DNA from 3 places in the Alkalibacter saccharofermentans DSM 14828 genome. Region 1 is predicted to be linked to each of the others. Evidence: riboswitches for the same ligand, from Rfam matches in the RefSeq annotation. Region 1 holds a riboswitch; each other region holds the start of a gene.
What was found. Region 1 has a riboswitch for thiamine pyrophosphate ahead of thiC (phosphomethylpyrimidine synthase ThiC). Riboswitches for the same ligand answer to the same signal wherever they lie in the genome.
Positions count from the first base shown of each region.

Region 2: another riboswitch for thiamine pyrophosphate. It lies ahead of BUB93_RS01385 (TatD family hydrolase); the one in region 1 lies ahead of thiC (phosphomethylpyrimidine synthase ThiC).
Region 3: another riboswitch for thiamine pyrophosphate. It lies ahead of thiW (energy coupling factor transporter S component ThiW); the one in region 1 lies ahead of thiC (phosphomethylpyrimidine synthase ThiC).

Region 1 covers NZ_FQTU01000022.1:486-5,990, reverse strand. The annotation lists gene BUB93_RS10825 (protein arginine kinase) at 1-401, shown strand, start outside; gene BUB93_RS10820 (ATP-dependent Clp protease ATP-binding subunit) at 414-2,849, shown strand; TPP riboswitch at 2,892-2,991, shown strand; gene thiC (phosphomethylpyrimidine synthase ThiC) at 3,069-4,370, shown strand; gene thiM (hydroxyethylthiazole kinase) at 4,360-5,175, shown strand; gene thiE (thiamine phosphate synthase) at 5,156-5,505, shown strand, end outside.
Region 2 covers NZ_FQTU01000001.1:278,218-283,722, reverse strand. The annotation lists gene BUB93_RS01400 (ABC transporter permease) at 1-145, opposite strand, end outside; gene BUB93_RS01395 (ABC transporter ATP-binding protein) at 147-1,001, opposite strand; gene BUB93_RS01390 (SulP family inorganic anion transporter) at 1,177-2,865, opposite strand; TPP riboswitch at 3,080-3,180, shown strand; gene BUB93_RS01385 (TatD family hydrolase) at 3,171-4,004, shown strand; gene BUB93_RS01380 (MTH1187 family thiamine-binding protein) at 4,005-4,292, shown strand; gene BUB93_RS01375 (ABC transporter permease) at 4,267-5,034, shown strand; gene BUB93_RS01370 (ABC transporter substrate-binding protein) at 5,035-5,505, shown strand, end outside.
Region 3 covers NZ_FQTU01000001.1:250,190-255,694, forward strand. The annotation lists gene BUB93_RS01215 (alpha-glucoside-specific PTS transporter subunit IIBC) at 1-49, opposite strand, end outside; gene BUB93_RS01220 (6-phospho-alpha-glucosidase) at 90-1,415, opposite strand; gene BUB93_RS01225 (MurR/RpiR family transcriptional regulator) at 1,535-2,203, opposite strand; gene thiW (energy coupling factor transporter S component ThiW) at 2,272-2,760, opposite strand; TPP riboswitch at 2,817-2,928, opposite strand; gene BUB93_RS01235 (hypothetical protein) at 2,953-3,207, opposite strand; gene BUB93_RS01240 (methyltransferase family protein) at 3,365-3,880, shown strand; gene BUB93_RS01245 (C40 family peptidase) at 3,893-5,296, opposite strand.

The sequences.
Region 1 (5,505 bases):
ACTTATACCAAATATCAAATCAAAATACCCTGGGCATGACGGAGCGGGAGCTTATAGAAAACCTTCACGATGTGGCCAGGGAGATAATAAAAAAGGAAAGGGAACACAGATACGAGATATTAAACACCAACAGGATTTATCTGGAGGACAAAATATACCGGGCATTTGGCGTACTGTCAAACGCAAGGTCCATAAATGCAGAAGAGAGCATGAAGCTATTGTCTCTAGTCAGATTGGGCTCCGACTTGGAGCTTATAGATCAGGACATCGGAACTATAAACGACTTGATGGTAAACATTCAGCCAGGGATACTATCGGGGATTTACGGAGGAGATTTGACTGAAATCGACAGGGACAGGATAAGGGCTGAACATATCAGAAAATTCTTAAAATCTGAATAGGAGGAACAATCAATGGCTATATTTGGAAGATTCACGGAGAGAGCTCAAAAGGTTTTGATGCTTTCTCAGGAAGAAGCAAAGAAATTAAACCATAATTACATAGGAAGCGAGCACCTGCTCTTGGGGCTGATCAAAGAAGGAGAGGGGATCGCGGCCTTGGCGCTAAAAAACCTGGGTGTTGCCTTTGATAAAGCGGCAAAGCAAGTTGAGACCCTTTTGGGTAGAGGAGAAGATCCAGTCAACGACATCATCGGATATACTCCAAGAACAAAAAAAATACTGGAGCTCAGCTTGATGGAAGCAAGAGCTCTTAATCAAAGCTATATAGGGACTGAACATATACTTCTAGGTCTTACCAGAGAGGGAGAAGGCGTAGGTGCCAAGATCCTAAGCGACCTTGGATTAGATTTTGAAAAAATAAGGGAAGAAATAATTAAGCTCATGAACTCTTCCCCTACACAGAATCAAAAGGCGCAGCAGCCTAAGAATGCCAATACCAAAAATCTGGACAAATTCGGACGAGATCTCACTCAGATGGCGGACGAAGGACAACTTGACCCTGTAATCGGAAGGGATCCGGAAATTCAGCGTGTGATACAGATCTTAAGCAGACGAACAAAAAATAATCCCTGCTTGATAGGTGAACCTGGTGTAGGAAAGACTGCAATTGCAGAGGGACTTGCTCAGAAGATCACATCAGGGAATGTGCCTGAAAACCTGAGAGACAAAAGGGTAGTCTCCCTTGATCTATCTTCAATGGTTGCCGGAGCCAAATATAGGGGAGAATTTGAGGATAGGCTCAAAAATACCATGGAGGAGATAAAACAGGCTGGTAACATAATTTTGTTTATCGATGAGATGCATACAATAATAGGCGCAGGAGCCGCTGAAGGGGCCATAGATGCCTCGAACATACTAAAACCAGCACTAGCCAGGGGGCAGCTTCAAGCTATTGGTGCTACCACGCTGGACGAATATAGAAAGTACGTAGAAAAGGACTCTGCGTTGGAAAGAAGATTTCAGCCTGTAGAGATTGGAGAGCCTTCAAAGGAAGAAGCTTATGAGATACTAAAAGGATTGAGGGACAGATACGAAGCCCACCACAAAGTCACAATAACTGACGAGGCGCTAAAGGCTGCGGTAGAGCTTTCCCACAGGTACATAAACGACAGGTATCTTCCGGATAAGGCCATCGACCTTATAGACGAAGCCGCATCTAAAATAAGACTTAACATGCTTACGGCACCTCCGGAAATTAAAGATCTGGAGGCAAAAATAGAGAAGTACGAGCAGGAAAAAGAAGAAGCGGTGGCTTCTCAGGATTACGAGAAAGCTGCTGAGATAAGGGACTTTGAGAACAAGGCTAAAGAAAAGCTTGTTGAAATCAAAAAGACCTGGAGGCAAAAGAGCAACACCGGAACAGGGGGAGAAGTTGGAGCTGAAGAGATTGCCCAAATAGTTTCCAGCTGGTCCGGGGTTCCCGTTAAGAAACTGGCCCAGGAAGAATCCGAGAAGCTCCTCCATATGGAAGAGGAGCTGCACAAAAGGGTCATAGGACAGGATGAGGCGGTTAAAGCCGTATCTAGGGCGATAAGGCGTGCTAGAGTCGGTCTTAAGGACCCCAAAAGACCTATAGGCTCGTTCATATTTCTAGGCCCCACAGGTGTGGGGAAAACGGAACTTAGCAAGGCGCTTGCAGAAATCATGTTCGGGGATGAGGACTCAATGATCAGAGTGGACATGAGCGAGTACATGGAAAAACATTCTGTTTCCCGGCTTATTGGGTCTCCACCGGGATATGTGGGTTACGATGAAGGAGGACAACTGACAGAAAAAGTAAGGAGAAAGCCGTATTCAGTGATTCTTCTGGATGAAATCGAAAAGGCTCATCCGGATGTTTTCAACATACTGCTTCAGATTCTGGAAGACGGAAGGTTGACGGATGGAAAGGGAAGGACTGTAGATTTTAAGAATACAGTAGTGATAATGACATCCAACGTAGGAGCCCACACGATTAAAAAGGGCAAGACGCTGGGCTTCTCAGCGGGAGAAAACCTGCAGCAGGATGAATACGACAAAATGAAGGGCAATGTGATGGAAGAGCTTCGAAGAAGCTTCAGGCCAGAGTTCTTAAACCGTATAGACGAGGTCATAGTGTTCCACCAGCTGGATGACAAACACTTAGGTGAGATAATTGACATACTCCTTGTTCAGCTCGCAAATAGGCTTAAAGATCTTGAGATAGACATTGAATTCAGTGAGGATGCGAAAAGATACCTGGCAGAAAGAGGCGCAAATCTTGAATATGGCGCACGACCTCTAAGAAGAACGATTCAAAAAGAAGTTGAGGACAAGCTTTCTGAAGAGCTCCTAAAAGGCAATGTACACAAAGGGGGAGCCATCAAAGTAAGCATATCCGATGATGAGCTGATATTTGAAAATAATTAATAGCATTTGACATTTGGCAACAGAATCTATACAATCTAAGTAAATAAATATCCGGGGAGCTGAAAAGCTGAGAGGAAACTTGATTTCGACCCGATAACCTGATACGGATAATGCCGTCGTAGGGAGATAACATTAGGATTTTACAGACTAAGACTCTTTCCGTATCAGCGGAGGGAGTCTTTTTTTCTTTGTTTGACCACCGGTACAAGGAGGAAGCAAATGGAATTTACTACACAGATGGACGCTGCAAGAAAGGGAATAATAACCAAGCAAATCAAGAAAGTGGCCCTTGAGGAGGGAATGCATGTTGAAGAGCTCATGGACCTTGTAGCCAAGGGACAGGTAGCAATACCGGCAAATAAAAAACACCTTAGCCTTTCCCCCAAGGGAATAGGAAACAAACTGAAGACCAAGATTAATGTAAATCTAGGCGTTTCCAAGGATTGCGAGGATTATGATCTGGAGATGAGCAAGGTAAACAAAGCTGTAGAGCTTGGAGCGGATGCGATAATGGATTTGAGCTCTGCAGGAGAAAGAGGGGCGCTCAGGCATAGGCTGATAAAGGAATGCCCGGCAGCTATAGGCACTGTGCCGGTATACGATGCAATAATACACTACGACAAGCCCCTGGATCAGATCACTGGTGAGGAATTCATCGACGTTGTGCGACTTCATGCCAAAGATGGAGTTGATTTCATGACCATGCATTGCGGTCTTACAAGGGAAAGCTCCAAGCATGTAAAGCGTGGAGAAAGGCTGACTAACATCGTATCAAGGGGAGGCTCTTTGATATTTTCCTGGATGGAGATGACAGGGAAAGAGAATCCTTTTTATGAATTTTACGATGAGATACTGGATATCTGCAGAGAGCACGATGTAACCATGAGTTTGGGGGATGCCTGCAGGCCCGGGTGCATCGAAGATGCTTCCGACGTAAGCCAAATAGAAGAGCTTGTGATACTGGGAGATCTAACCAGGAGAGCTTGGGAAAAGGACGTGCAGGTGATAATCGAGGGTCCGGGACACATGCCTATCGATCAGATAGAAGCGAATATGAAGATACAGCAAACGATATGCAAAGGCGCTCCATTTTACGTTTTGGGCCCTCTTGTTACTGATGTGGCGCCTGGCTATGACCACATAACTTCAGCTATAGGCGGGGCTATAGCGGCTACATATGGGGCTTCATTCTTGTGCTATGTAACCCCTGCAGAGCATTTGAGGTTGCCGGATCTAGATGATATGAAAGAGGGAATAATAGCTTCAAAGATTGCAGCCCACGCTGCGGATATAGCCAAGGGGATAAAAGGTGCGTCTGATTGGGATAAAAAGATGAGCCAAGCCAGAAAGGATTTGGATTGGGAAGGTATGTTCAAGCTATCCATTGATGAAGAAAAGGCTAGAAGATACAGAGAAGAGTCCATGCCTGAGAACGAGGACACCTGCACTATGTGTGGGAAATTCTGTGCTGTTAGAAACATGAACAAAACTTTAAATGGAGAATACGTGGATGTCATATAACTCTGATTACATCGAAAGAATACGTAGAGCTAACCCGATAGTCCATAACATAACGAATTACGTCACAGTCAATGACTGTGCCAACATATTGTTGGCGATAGGAGCATCACCCATAATGGCTGATGATGAGGAGGAAGTGGAAGAGATCGCCGGCATTTCAAAAGCTTTGGTGATTAACATAGGCACTTTGAACCAAAGAACGATGGGCTCGATGGTGAAAGCCGGGAAAAAGGCCAATAATTCAGGGATACCTGTTATTTTGGATCCGGTAGGATGCGGAGCCTCGAATATGAGGACGAAGATGACTCTAAAACTTCTTGAAGAGGTGAAAATTTCAGTGATGAGAGGGAATGCATCAGAGATTAAAAGTGCATTTTCAATAAAGGGTGCCAAGACCAATGGCGTTGATGCGAGCTTTTCAGACAGTAAGGACCTTGAGGAGATTTGCAACGTAGCAAGAGATTTTGCTTTGAATATAAAAGGTGTGGTGGCAGTTACAGGGAAAGAGGATGTTGTAAGTGACGGCATGGAAACGTACGTAGTAAAAAATGGCGTGGAAAGCATGGCAAAGATAACAGGTACAGGATGCATGCTATCATCCCTCACTGGAGGATTCATAGCATCAAACCCTGTAAATGCAAAGACTGTATCCGCGGCGGTGGCAACCATGGGACTTGCCGGTGAACTAGGATATTCTAAAGGAATGGGTACAGGTAGCTTCCGCGTGTCTTTGATGGATATGGTGAGCCTTATGGATGATCAGGTGTTGAAAGAAGGGATTAAGATTGAAAGATTCAAAGGATAAACTGGGAGTTTATTTAGTTACAGACAGAAGATGGCTGGATGGAAGACAGCTCTGTGGCTGTGTAGAATCAGCCTTGGAAAGTGGAGTGGATTTCGTGCAGCTGAGAGAAAAAGGTATTTCCCGGGAAATATATAAAGAGGATGCAATTAAGATAAAAAAGATCTGCGAAAGATTCGATGTCCCATTTGTGATAAACGACGACGTTTGGGCGGCTGTCGAATTTGATGCCGACGGAGTCCACATAGGTCAAGGAGATGAAGAGATAAGAAAAGCCAGAGAGATACTCGGAGAAAAGAAGATAATAGGGGTTTCCGTATCCAATCTGGAAGA
Region 2 (5,505 bases), on a different contig from region 1:
GCTGTTGGGACTGATCGAAGTTTTCGGGTACCACGAACAGCATCACGGCTATGAAAATGACGGCCATTCCAATCTCGATATAAAAGTAAAGGCTATTTAATGAAAGTTTTGCGTCTTTTAAAAAAGTGGTGAAGAGCTTTTTCATATTATTTCAGCCCCCTCCCGGTTACTTTTATGAAAATTTCCTCTAGAGTAGCCTCTTTGGTATGCATCATTTCAATCTTGCCATTTTTGATTATATGACTTAGCCTTTCCTTATCCTCTGGCAGCAAGAGGGATAATTGCTCCTTTACGGTTTTACCTTCTTCAACATGGTCTACAGCCACCATTTTTTCACCGTATTTGAGCTTGAGATTTCTAGGGGAATCGATGAGTTTTATGACCCCGTCGATTATGAAGGCAACCCTATGACAAAGTTCATCTGCCACGAACATGTTATGGGTTGTCAAAAAAACGGTTGTTCCCTTTGAATTCTGCTCTTTTATTATATCTTTTATCTTACTTGCAATTGCGGGATCCAATCCTGTTGTAGGCTCATCCAAGAACCACAATTCCGGATTATTGAGCATGCTTCTTACGAATGTAAGTCGGTGCTTCATTCCTTTTGAAAATTCACCTGCTTTTTTGTTTGCCACATGATCTAAACCAGCTATCTCTAATAGCTTCATTGGGTCTTCAGTTTTTACATCAAAGAGTTTTTGATAGAATTTTAAGTTTTCCAAAGCTGTCAGTTTGCCGTAAACATTGGACTGCTCAAAAGAGACGCCTATTTTATTGAACATGCTTCTCTGGGGTTTGTGCATGTCACAACCTGCTACCGTCGCTTCACCCTTTTGCAAGGGAAGAAGACCGGTCAAGATGCCCTGGGTAGTTGACTTGCCTGCACCGGATGGGCCTAAAAAACCGAACACTTCGCCTTTTTCAACTTCGAAACTAACGTCCTTTACCGCATAGGCGTCGTTTTTTTCATAGGAATGGTATAGATTTTTAACGCTTATCATAGAAATTCCTCCTCAGAATTTAATGTGTCCAACTGGTCATGTGACTTGTTAGTCATATTATATTCCTCACGCTTTTTATTGTCAATAGCATATTATCCATATGCGTATTTCTACTGGAATAAATGAAATTAAAAATCACCTTGAACTTATTTGAAGGTGATTTAAGTAGTTTGTTTTATAAATTTGAAACTTTCAATGCAGCCGATTTGACAGCATCTTTTACATCATCAAAGAAATTGTATTCACCTACATCATCGATATAGCCTGAAACCCTTAAAATCTTAAGGGGCTGTTCATTGACTCCGCAATAATATAAGGCGGTCTTTTCCTTAACGCATCTTTTGTGTATTCTTTTAAGTGCATCCAGAGCAGTGGCATCCATATTAGGGACGTTATTCATTTTAAGTATTAAAAATTCAGTATGGGTCTTCAATTCGTTTAAGATATCCAAGAAGGTGTTTGCGGCGCCAAAAAACAAAGGACCGTTGATGTCGTAGACCAATATTTTAGATCCTAGATAATCGTGGGAAGTACTATCCGTTTCCATATTTTCGTCGTGTTCATCGTCAAGTATATTTTTATACATCAATGCCGTATTTGCTACTTGGGTACTGTCGGCCATTCTTCTGATAAACAGAAACATAGCAGCAAGCATGCCAATTTGGATAGCTATTATAAGGTCGAAAACCACAGTTAAGATAAAAGTGAGAAGCAAAACGGTCACGTCGCTTTTAGTAGAACGCAAAAGCCCTTTGAATGAGCGCCACTCGCTCATGTTGTAAGCAACTACTAAAAGTATCGCACCCAGAGAAGTCATAGGTATAAGTTTTGCTAAAGGCATGAAAATCTGCATTATAAGAAGCAAAAAAAGAGCGTGGACTATTCCGGCGATAGGAGTCCTGCCGCCATTTTTCACATTTGCTGCAGTTCGGGCTATAGCTCCCGTTGCCGGTATGCCACCAAAAACGGCCGAGCCGATATTTGCGATTCCCTGGGCTATCAACTCTGTATTTGATCTGTGTTTCTTGCCGATCATTCCATCTGCCACCACAGCTGAGAGCAGGGACTCGATGCTGGCAAGAAATGCAATGGTCAGGGCAGGGGGGATCAAGTTTCTAATGATTGGTATAGAGATTTCAATGGCTGTAAGATCAATAAGTGTTATCTTGCTTGAAATTTCTCCGAAATGATCTCCGATTGTTAAGACGGGAAGATTGAATGCGGCAACGATACCTGTAGAGATTACAAGAGCTATCAAGGATCCGGGAATAGTCTTGTTTATTTTTGGCCATAAAACTATTATCAACAGGGACAAGAGTCCGACGGATACTGTAGGTAGGCTTAAGGTATGTATATTGGATATATAGGAGTGCCACTTTTCAAAGAATTCAGAAGGGACGTTGACAATTTCAAGACCTAAAAAATCCTTTACTTGGGTAGAAAATAAAACTACAGCGATTCCCGATGTAAAACCTGTAGTGATAGGGTAGGGGATATATCTGATTATGCTTCCAAACTGCATAAGTCCGAAGAGAATCATGAAAACACCTGCCATAATTGTAGCAATAGTAAGCCCCTCGATGCCGAACTGAGCAATGACGCCGTAAACTATAATGACAAATGCCCCTGTAGGGCCGCCGATCTGCACACGGCTGCCGCCTAAAAAAGATATCAAAAATCCTGCTATAACAGCAGTTATCAAACCTTTTTCAGGTTCTACGCCTGAAGCGATCCCTAGTGCTATGGATAAAGGCAGAGCAATAATTGCCACTATTATGCCTGAAACGATATCCTTTGTTATTTGGTTTTTATTTAGGGAGGGGTTTTTAGTGCTTATTAAAGTGAAAAGCTTTGGACGGAACATTAAAACATCTCCTTGTGGAATTAATTTGAAGGCTCGTGCTTAAAAACAATGCTTTGCATGCAATATGCGCGATATCATTCTAGACTTTAATCGCAGACATGTCAATATGATGTGTAAATATACAAAAATAAACACAGATTTAAGAGATTAGTTAATAAGAGTGGGTGCTTGTATAAAGGATTATCATGTGATATACTGACTCTAACACAATAATGAAATGTGCTGGGGGTGCCTAAAAGGCTGAGAAAAGTTGAACTTTAACCCTTTGAACCTGATGCGGTTAAAACTGCCGGAGGAAAGCTTTAATGGACGTTCGCCCAAGCACTGTAATTTTACAGTGCTTTTTTATATTGGAGCAGCCAGATATTGGAGGAACAATGTATATAGATGCCCATACTCATTTGGAGCAATTTGAAGACAACCTTCATGTCGCCCTTGAGATAATAAAAAAGGAAGAAATACTGACTTTGGCATGTTCAATGGACGCTGAGTCCTATGAGTTTTCAAAGGCTGTTTCTAAAGATTGGGATCTTGTGATACCTGCTTTTGGAATTCATCCATGGAAAGCATCTGCGAACTTAAATGTTTTAGAAGACCATGATCCGCTGATTCGCGAGGCAGCCTGTATAGGAGAAATAGGACTAGATTTTTACTGGGATAAAAATAAAGAAAATTATCCTGCTCAGTACAAGGTTTTCGAATATATGCTCGACAGGTGCAAAAAATATGGCAAAGTGTCGAACATTCATACCAAGGGGGCCGAAAAAGAGGTTCTATCATCGATTAAGTCCTTTGATATCAAACCGCCTATCATTCACTGGTATAGCGGACCTAGAGATATTTTGACAAAGCTGATCGATTTTGGATGTTTATTTACGATTAGCGTGGATTCCGGAATTTCGCCAGCAGCTGGAGAACTTATTGAGTATGTGCCCTTAAAGCAAATCTTGACGGAAACAGATGGTCCCGGATCATTGCTATGGGTAAATGGGAAGTGCGGATATCCAAATGAAGTAAAAAACATAGTAAAAGAAATAGCGGAAATCAAAAAAATCGATGTGGCTGAAATGACAGAAATTATAGAGGGAAACTTTTACGAAAAGTTAAACGTTGGTTTCAAAGAAAGGGAAGATGTCTAAATGAAAACAGTAAATGTTAGTCTTCAAGTATTGCCTGGCGTACCTGAATGTGAAATATACGATGTGGTAGACAAGGCTATAGAGTATATACAATCAACAGGCGTCAAACATATCGTTGGTCCCATGGAAACGACCATGGAGGGAGAATACGATCAGCTCATGGACATAGTTAAAAGATGTCAGGAAATTGTTTTTGAAAATGGAGCTGAAAGGGTGGTGTCCGTAATTAAAATAGATGCCAAAAAAGACGGGGTCACAATGGATGAAAAAATATATAAATACAGATAAGCTTTACCCGATAGCCGGGATAGCGTTGGCACTTGTGTTATGGCAGATTATCGTACAGGTCAGAAATGTCCCGGGTTATATTCTGCCCTCCCCTACGAGAATAGCTTCCGCCCTTGTCAGAGATTTTGAACTTATCAGATATCACTCGGCAAGAACCCTTTACGCATCTTTTGTAGGTTTTGGATTTTCCATAGTGTTGGCTTTCATATTAGCGATAATAATGGATAGCTTTGAAATAATAAAAAAGGCGTTATATCCTTTATTGGTAATTTCTCAAACGGTTCCGATAATAGCAATTGCGCCTCTACTGATCATTTGGTTCGGGTTCGGCACGCTTCCTAAAATAATTATAGTGGTTATAGTATGCTTCTTTCCAATTGTAATCAGCCTGGTTCATGGAATGGAAAGCATAGATGAGGATTATCTAAGGTTGTTCAAGACAATGAAGGCTACAAAGTTGCAGGTATTCTATCACTTGAAGCTTCCTTTTGCGTTGGTACACTTTTTTTCCGGACTCAAAATTGCCGCTACATATATGATAATGTCTGCAGTCATTGGAGAATGGCTAGGGGGAGATCGGGGTATAGGGGTATACATGTTAAGGGCAAAAAATGCTTATGCCCTGGACAGGGTGTTTGCATCGATATTAATAATTGTAATTATGAGTATTTTAATAATATATGCTATAGAAATATTAGGGAATAGAGTTTTGCATTGGCAAACAGAAAGGGATGAGGATTAAATGAAAAAATTATTGATGGGTTTAACTCTAACATTGGCATTGGCATTGGCATTGGCAGGTTGCGGGGGAGAAACCGAAGAAAAGACTACGGTTATACTGGATTGGACTCCTAATACGAACCATACAGGGCTTTATGTAGCTTTGGAGAACGGATATTTTGAGGATGAAGGCTTGGATGTAGAAATCATTCAACCAATGGAAGGTTCCTCCACCACCCTTGTAGCCACAGGGCAAGGAGATTTTGGAGTGACATATCAAGAGGATGTCACCTATGCGCTTACCAGTGAAGATCCATTGCCGGTTACTGCGATTGCTACCATAATCCAAAACAACACTTCAGGCTTTGCATCAAGAAAAACGGCTAATATCGAGACAGTAATGGATTTTGAAGGAAAAGTTTACGGAGGATGGGGGTCTCCATCTGAAGAAGCTATTTTAAATGCCATCATGACAAACGCTGGAGCTGAATAT
Region 3 (5,505 bases), on a different contig from region 1:
GAACCGGTACAAACATCGCTGCACCAAACCTTTGAATTTTTTGTTTCATAATTAATCACTCCATCTATAATTAGTGTTTGCCTATTACTCTAATTCAATTCAGGCCAATATTCTTTATTTGCTTCAATTAAATCGTCAAGTATTTTCTTGGCAATTGATGCACTAGGTACCGTTTTGGATAAAGTCATAGCTTGCCACAATTTTTGATAGCTTCCTGTTATCCAGGCATCGACTACCAGCTTTTCTACAGAAACCTGCTGCTCCATCAATCCCTTTTGAAATTGTGGAATTTTCCCCATGCTCAGTTTTTCATAACCTTCACTTCCCACCAGACAAGGGATTTCTACCATGCCGGTTGAATCGAAGTTTTCAATCGCCCCTTCGTTCTCCACTATAAGCAGCATTCTTTCCTTTGTATTAAATGCTATGGCTCTAGCCAAATCTACTATGTAGCTTGCATGTTCATCGGGATGAAAATTGCAGTCCTTTGCAGTCCCTTTGTCTATTATATCCTGTGCTGCTTTAAATACTGTTTTCTCTCTTCCTTCCATGACTTCATTTGCTCTGGAAAACTCTATGTCTGAATGCTCGACGACGTAGTCCTGAAACAGATAATATTTTAGATATGTGTTAGGCAATGTGTCCGGGTCCAAAGCAAATACATCCTTTGCCTTGTGAAATGTGTCATTCCAGCTAGCGTCAACATGCTGGTGGTGACCCATATCGAATGTGTATCCATATTTTGCCACATGCTCTTTGATTTTTGGCATTAAATCATTTCCCTGTTTATCTCTTATGCTATTCCACCAGCCAAAGTGGTTTAGTCCATAATATCTGACATCCATTTCTTTTCTGGAATTCAAGCCTGCAATCCTGGCCATGAGCTCTTCTATACCAACAGGCATATCACATATATTGAGCACTCTTGAATCAGGTCTCAGTCTTCTCGTAGCTTCAGCTACGATTGCTGCCGGGTTGGAGTAGTTAAGCATCCACGCATTTGGTGAATATTTTTCCATAAAATCTATGATTTCGAGTATTCCTCCTATGGATCTCATTCCGTATGCTATTCCCCCAGGTCCACAGGTTTCTTGACCTAATACTTTATATCTTAGTGGAATTTTTTCATCCAATTCACGCATTGCATACTTTCCGACTCTTATATGAGCCATTACGAAGTCGATATCAGTAAAGGCTTCTTCGGGATCTGTAGTATAGCTGAACTTGATTTGCGGTGCCCTTTCCTTTAGAAGTATCTCACAAGCCTTTCCTATTACTTCCTGTCGGTCACCATCATTATCGTAGAATTTTATTTGACGTATCGGGAATTTGTCAAGATTGTCCAGCAACATAATTACTATTCCGGGTGTGAAAGTGCTACCCCCACCTGCTATTGTAATTGAGCTTGATTTCATATAAAACTTCCTTTCGATTTCTAATCTAATTGTTTACCGGTTTGATCAGCGCGCTTGTTATGTGTTTATAGTAATTGTTTACATCCACAATTTCAATACTTTCCACGCATCGTGTTCCTTTAATCCAACAAGTTGAATTGATATGGTGTTATATATATTTTTTCAGTGCTCAAGCTTGCTAGGGTATTGTCTTTAAGTCTTGTTATCGAAATAAAAGGTATCTCCCTTAATTTCAGCTCTCTGGCCATCTTTATGACTTGCTGGGATTCTCCATCCAAAGAAACGATGATGAACAGGTCGTCCTTGGTTAGCTTTTTGGACAGCAGATTGAATTCGGCATTTCCTTCAAGTATATAAATTAGGTCTCCTCCGTTTACAAAAAGCCTTTTGATTTCATTTACAACATTTTTTTGGACAAAACCAGACCCATATCCAATTATCCTTTTGGCTTTGTAAATAAGCCTGCAGACTGATGTAAAATCCTTATCTGCCATCTCCTCAGCGACTCTTTTATAAAGACCTAGCAAAGCTTTTACTTCATCAATTTTTTCTTCTTTTTGATCGCCTGCTTCCATTTTTAAAATTGCTTTTAATTCACTGTAACCGTCTAAGGATATCTTCTTTGCAAAACGAAGTATCGTTGTTCTCGATACACAGCAATGATCTGCCATTTCATAGATAGACATGGTCTTGCATTTTTCTTTATTGTTATATATGAACTGCCAGACCTGAAGATCTGTTTGATTTAATTGCTGCCGGTATTCGTTAACAAGTTCTTCAAGCTTCATGTTGCACCACCGCTTCCAAATGAATTTGCTCATACCTTATTATACTACATTTTTTCAGCGTTAGCGCTTCACATTTTGATAAGTTGAAACACCTTAGTTCTCTCCAAAGCTTTTATAATCAATACTGAAATTGTGCTTCCTGCAATCGAGCTTACTCCAAAGGGAATCACAAATGCGAACAGGGCTACCTCCCTGCCCATTAATAATGCGGCTACAGGGTAGGAAGCAAGCGCTCCGAATAAACCGGTCCCAACAACTTCACCTAAAAATGCGTGGGTCATCTTTCTGCTTTTCATGTACAAAACACCACACATCATAGCTCCTATCATGCTCCCCGGGAAGGCAAGAAGGCTCCCGGTACCCATTGAAATGCGAATCAGAGATGTTGCAAATGCAACCCCCACTCCATATACGGGTCCCAGTATTACTCCAGATAAAACATTGACCATATGCTGTATGGGAAAGCACTTTGCGGCTCCCACAGGAATAAAGAATCCGGACAATGATACAGCTAGTGCAACAAAAAGACCTGCTAATGATAATTTTTTGATGTTCATTTAAATCCTCCTTAAATTTAATATATAAAAAGAGACCTGCGCAAAGCAGATCTCAATAAACAGCAAGCTATGAGTCCCACGTTGGCATTATCCAAATCAGGTTTTTAGGGTCGAGACAGCATTTAGTCTCCTCTCAGCCTGCATGCGCAAGCTCCCCATTATGTATGATTAAAAGTTTTGTTACTAATCTAGTCAGTATATGTCATCTGAATAATCGGATCTGTTTTTGCATTCCTCAGTGAGAATCCCAAGATATTTTGCAAGCAGAGGCGCATACGACAGAGCAAAAACAGTACTTGCACAGGCCATCACCTTTTTTCTCTGGGACTGAGGCACTGCCATTCCCATAAGGACTCCCATGGAGCATAACGAAAGCTTTAAAAGCCCTATATCTACAACAGTCATCTGATCTTTGTACTTTTGAGCATATTTCAGCATACCTTTCACTATAGACTACCTCCTCTGATTTTCTTTCAAGTCAGCAATACTACTTACAGGTTAAATTCATTATAACAAATTAACCATTTACATACAATGGCAAACATCAGTTTCTTTTCTTCTGGTAGGGGTACTAATTATTTAAATAATAAAGAGGGTGATAAACATGAAAAATTTAAAAAAGCATATCATATCATTTCTCTTGCCTATAGTCGTATGCATCGCAGTTCCCTTGGTTATTATTTTCTTTGAAATAAGTGCTGTGGGCGATTCTCTTTTCAACCAAAACAAAGCAGTTCTATTATTGGGTATTATACTGCTTTTAGTCAGCTGCATTTGTTTTTTTATTATCGTTAAGTTTTTTATTTCCGTTAGCAGAAGCACGATTATGCCTTGGAATCCTTCTCAAAGACTTATTATGACAGGACCATATGCCTATGTTAGAAATCCGATGATATTAAGCGTAATCACGGTATTGCTGGGATATTCTCTTGTTTTCGCTTCAATGAGGATATTTGCCTTCTGCTTTGTATTTTTCATAGTCAACAACTTATATTTCTCTTTATTTGAAGAGCCTGATCTCTTAAAGCGTTTCGGCAAAGATTACGACCATTATAAAAAAAATGTTCCCAGGTGGATTCCAAGAGCAAAGCCTTGGAATCCACCTGGGAACAATGATTAATAGCTATTAAATTCAGTAGGCTCTTCTTCCACTGATGTATTTTGCTCTCCAATACGCTGTATTAATAGACGTTATCTCAACTCTTCTTCCTGGCCTGGGTGAGTGAATCATGTTGCCGTTTCCTACGTAAATACCCACATGACCTGAAAAAACAACTAAATCTCCGGGCATCAAATCGCTTTTCGCAACGAATCCTCCGACGCTTCTCTGCCCTCCGCTGGTTCTAGGGAGACCTATTCCCAATTGTCTGAATACATACTGTGTGAAACCGGAACAATCGAAACCAGCTGGCGTCGACCCTCCACTTCTATATGGAGTTCCCAGGTACTGTCTTGCAGTTGCTACTATTGAAGAACCCAGGTTAGACTTGTATGATGAAGCTGAAGTTGATCTCGAAGCAGTTACCACTGGTCTTGATTTGGTGCCTTCAAGCACTATCTTGGCAATTGGTTCCGCGATTACCTTTTCATTTATAACCTTTGATTTTTCCGCTACTCCATTTACGTATAAAACTTCTTTTGTTACTTCCTTTTCGCCGTTCTTGCCTTCCTGCTCTACCTTCGTTTGTCCGATAAATAAAGAAGAATCCTTTTTCTTCTCGGTAGCATATGATATTTTTTCACTAACAGTCTCTTTCACCATCGCTGATACGTCAAGAAATGGTTTTTCAACGCTTAAATTTATAGTGTCTCCCGGCATCAACTCTTCAAGGTTTTTATCAGGATTTGCTTCCTCCAAGGTTCTCAAGCCAGTTCCGTAAGACCTGGAAATTGTCCAAGCTGAGTCACCTTGAGCCACTTTGTATGTCTGAATTTCTTCTGTATTTATATTCACTCTTTCAAGTGCGTCAACTTCATCAAGTATCAAATCCGCTTGAACATTTTTTAATATTACTTCTACATCTTGCTCAAAGGCTATATCTAGAATCTCGATATTATTCGATGACCCGGCAAGACTTTCAACATATGGTTTTTTCATTTGTTCCAAAATTTCATTAGCTTCCTCAACAGTCGCTAGAATAAGCTTTTCTTCTCCGTCAACCATAATTACTGCCGCTTCTTGGAATACCTGAATATTTTCTTGCAATGCATTAGTTAAGCTGTCAATTTCCAAAGTCGAGCTTTTATCCACTCTCACTTTTTCGAAGGTTATTTCCTTTTCATAAAAAAAGTCTTCACCGTACTGATCTATAAGCTGTTTTTCAATTTCAGCCAATGCATCTTCAACCATCATTTGCTCTGATACATAACCTAGGTTCTGACCATTGAAGTACAACTGATAAGAAAAGCTGTTTTGGTAGGTCAATACTCCTATAGCTATAGTCGCAGTAATGGCACCAGATACTGCCAACGCCTTTGCTCTGTCTTTTAATTGCCATGTCTGTACATCTACTGTTTTCATCCAGTTTTTGTTCATAACATTTCTCCCATACTCTTGATAGAGTTAAATTTTTTCAACAAGAGTATTGTAACATTAAATATACAAACGCGCAAACTTTATTTACATTTTAGATACAACTTTAAATATTCTCTTAAGACTTTTTTAGTTTCTGCATAACAAAAGGAACTTTCGTATCGAGATTAAGCACTACTCTTTCTTATAGCGTACAGAATACTGTGCGGTAT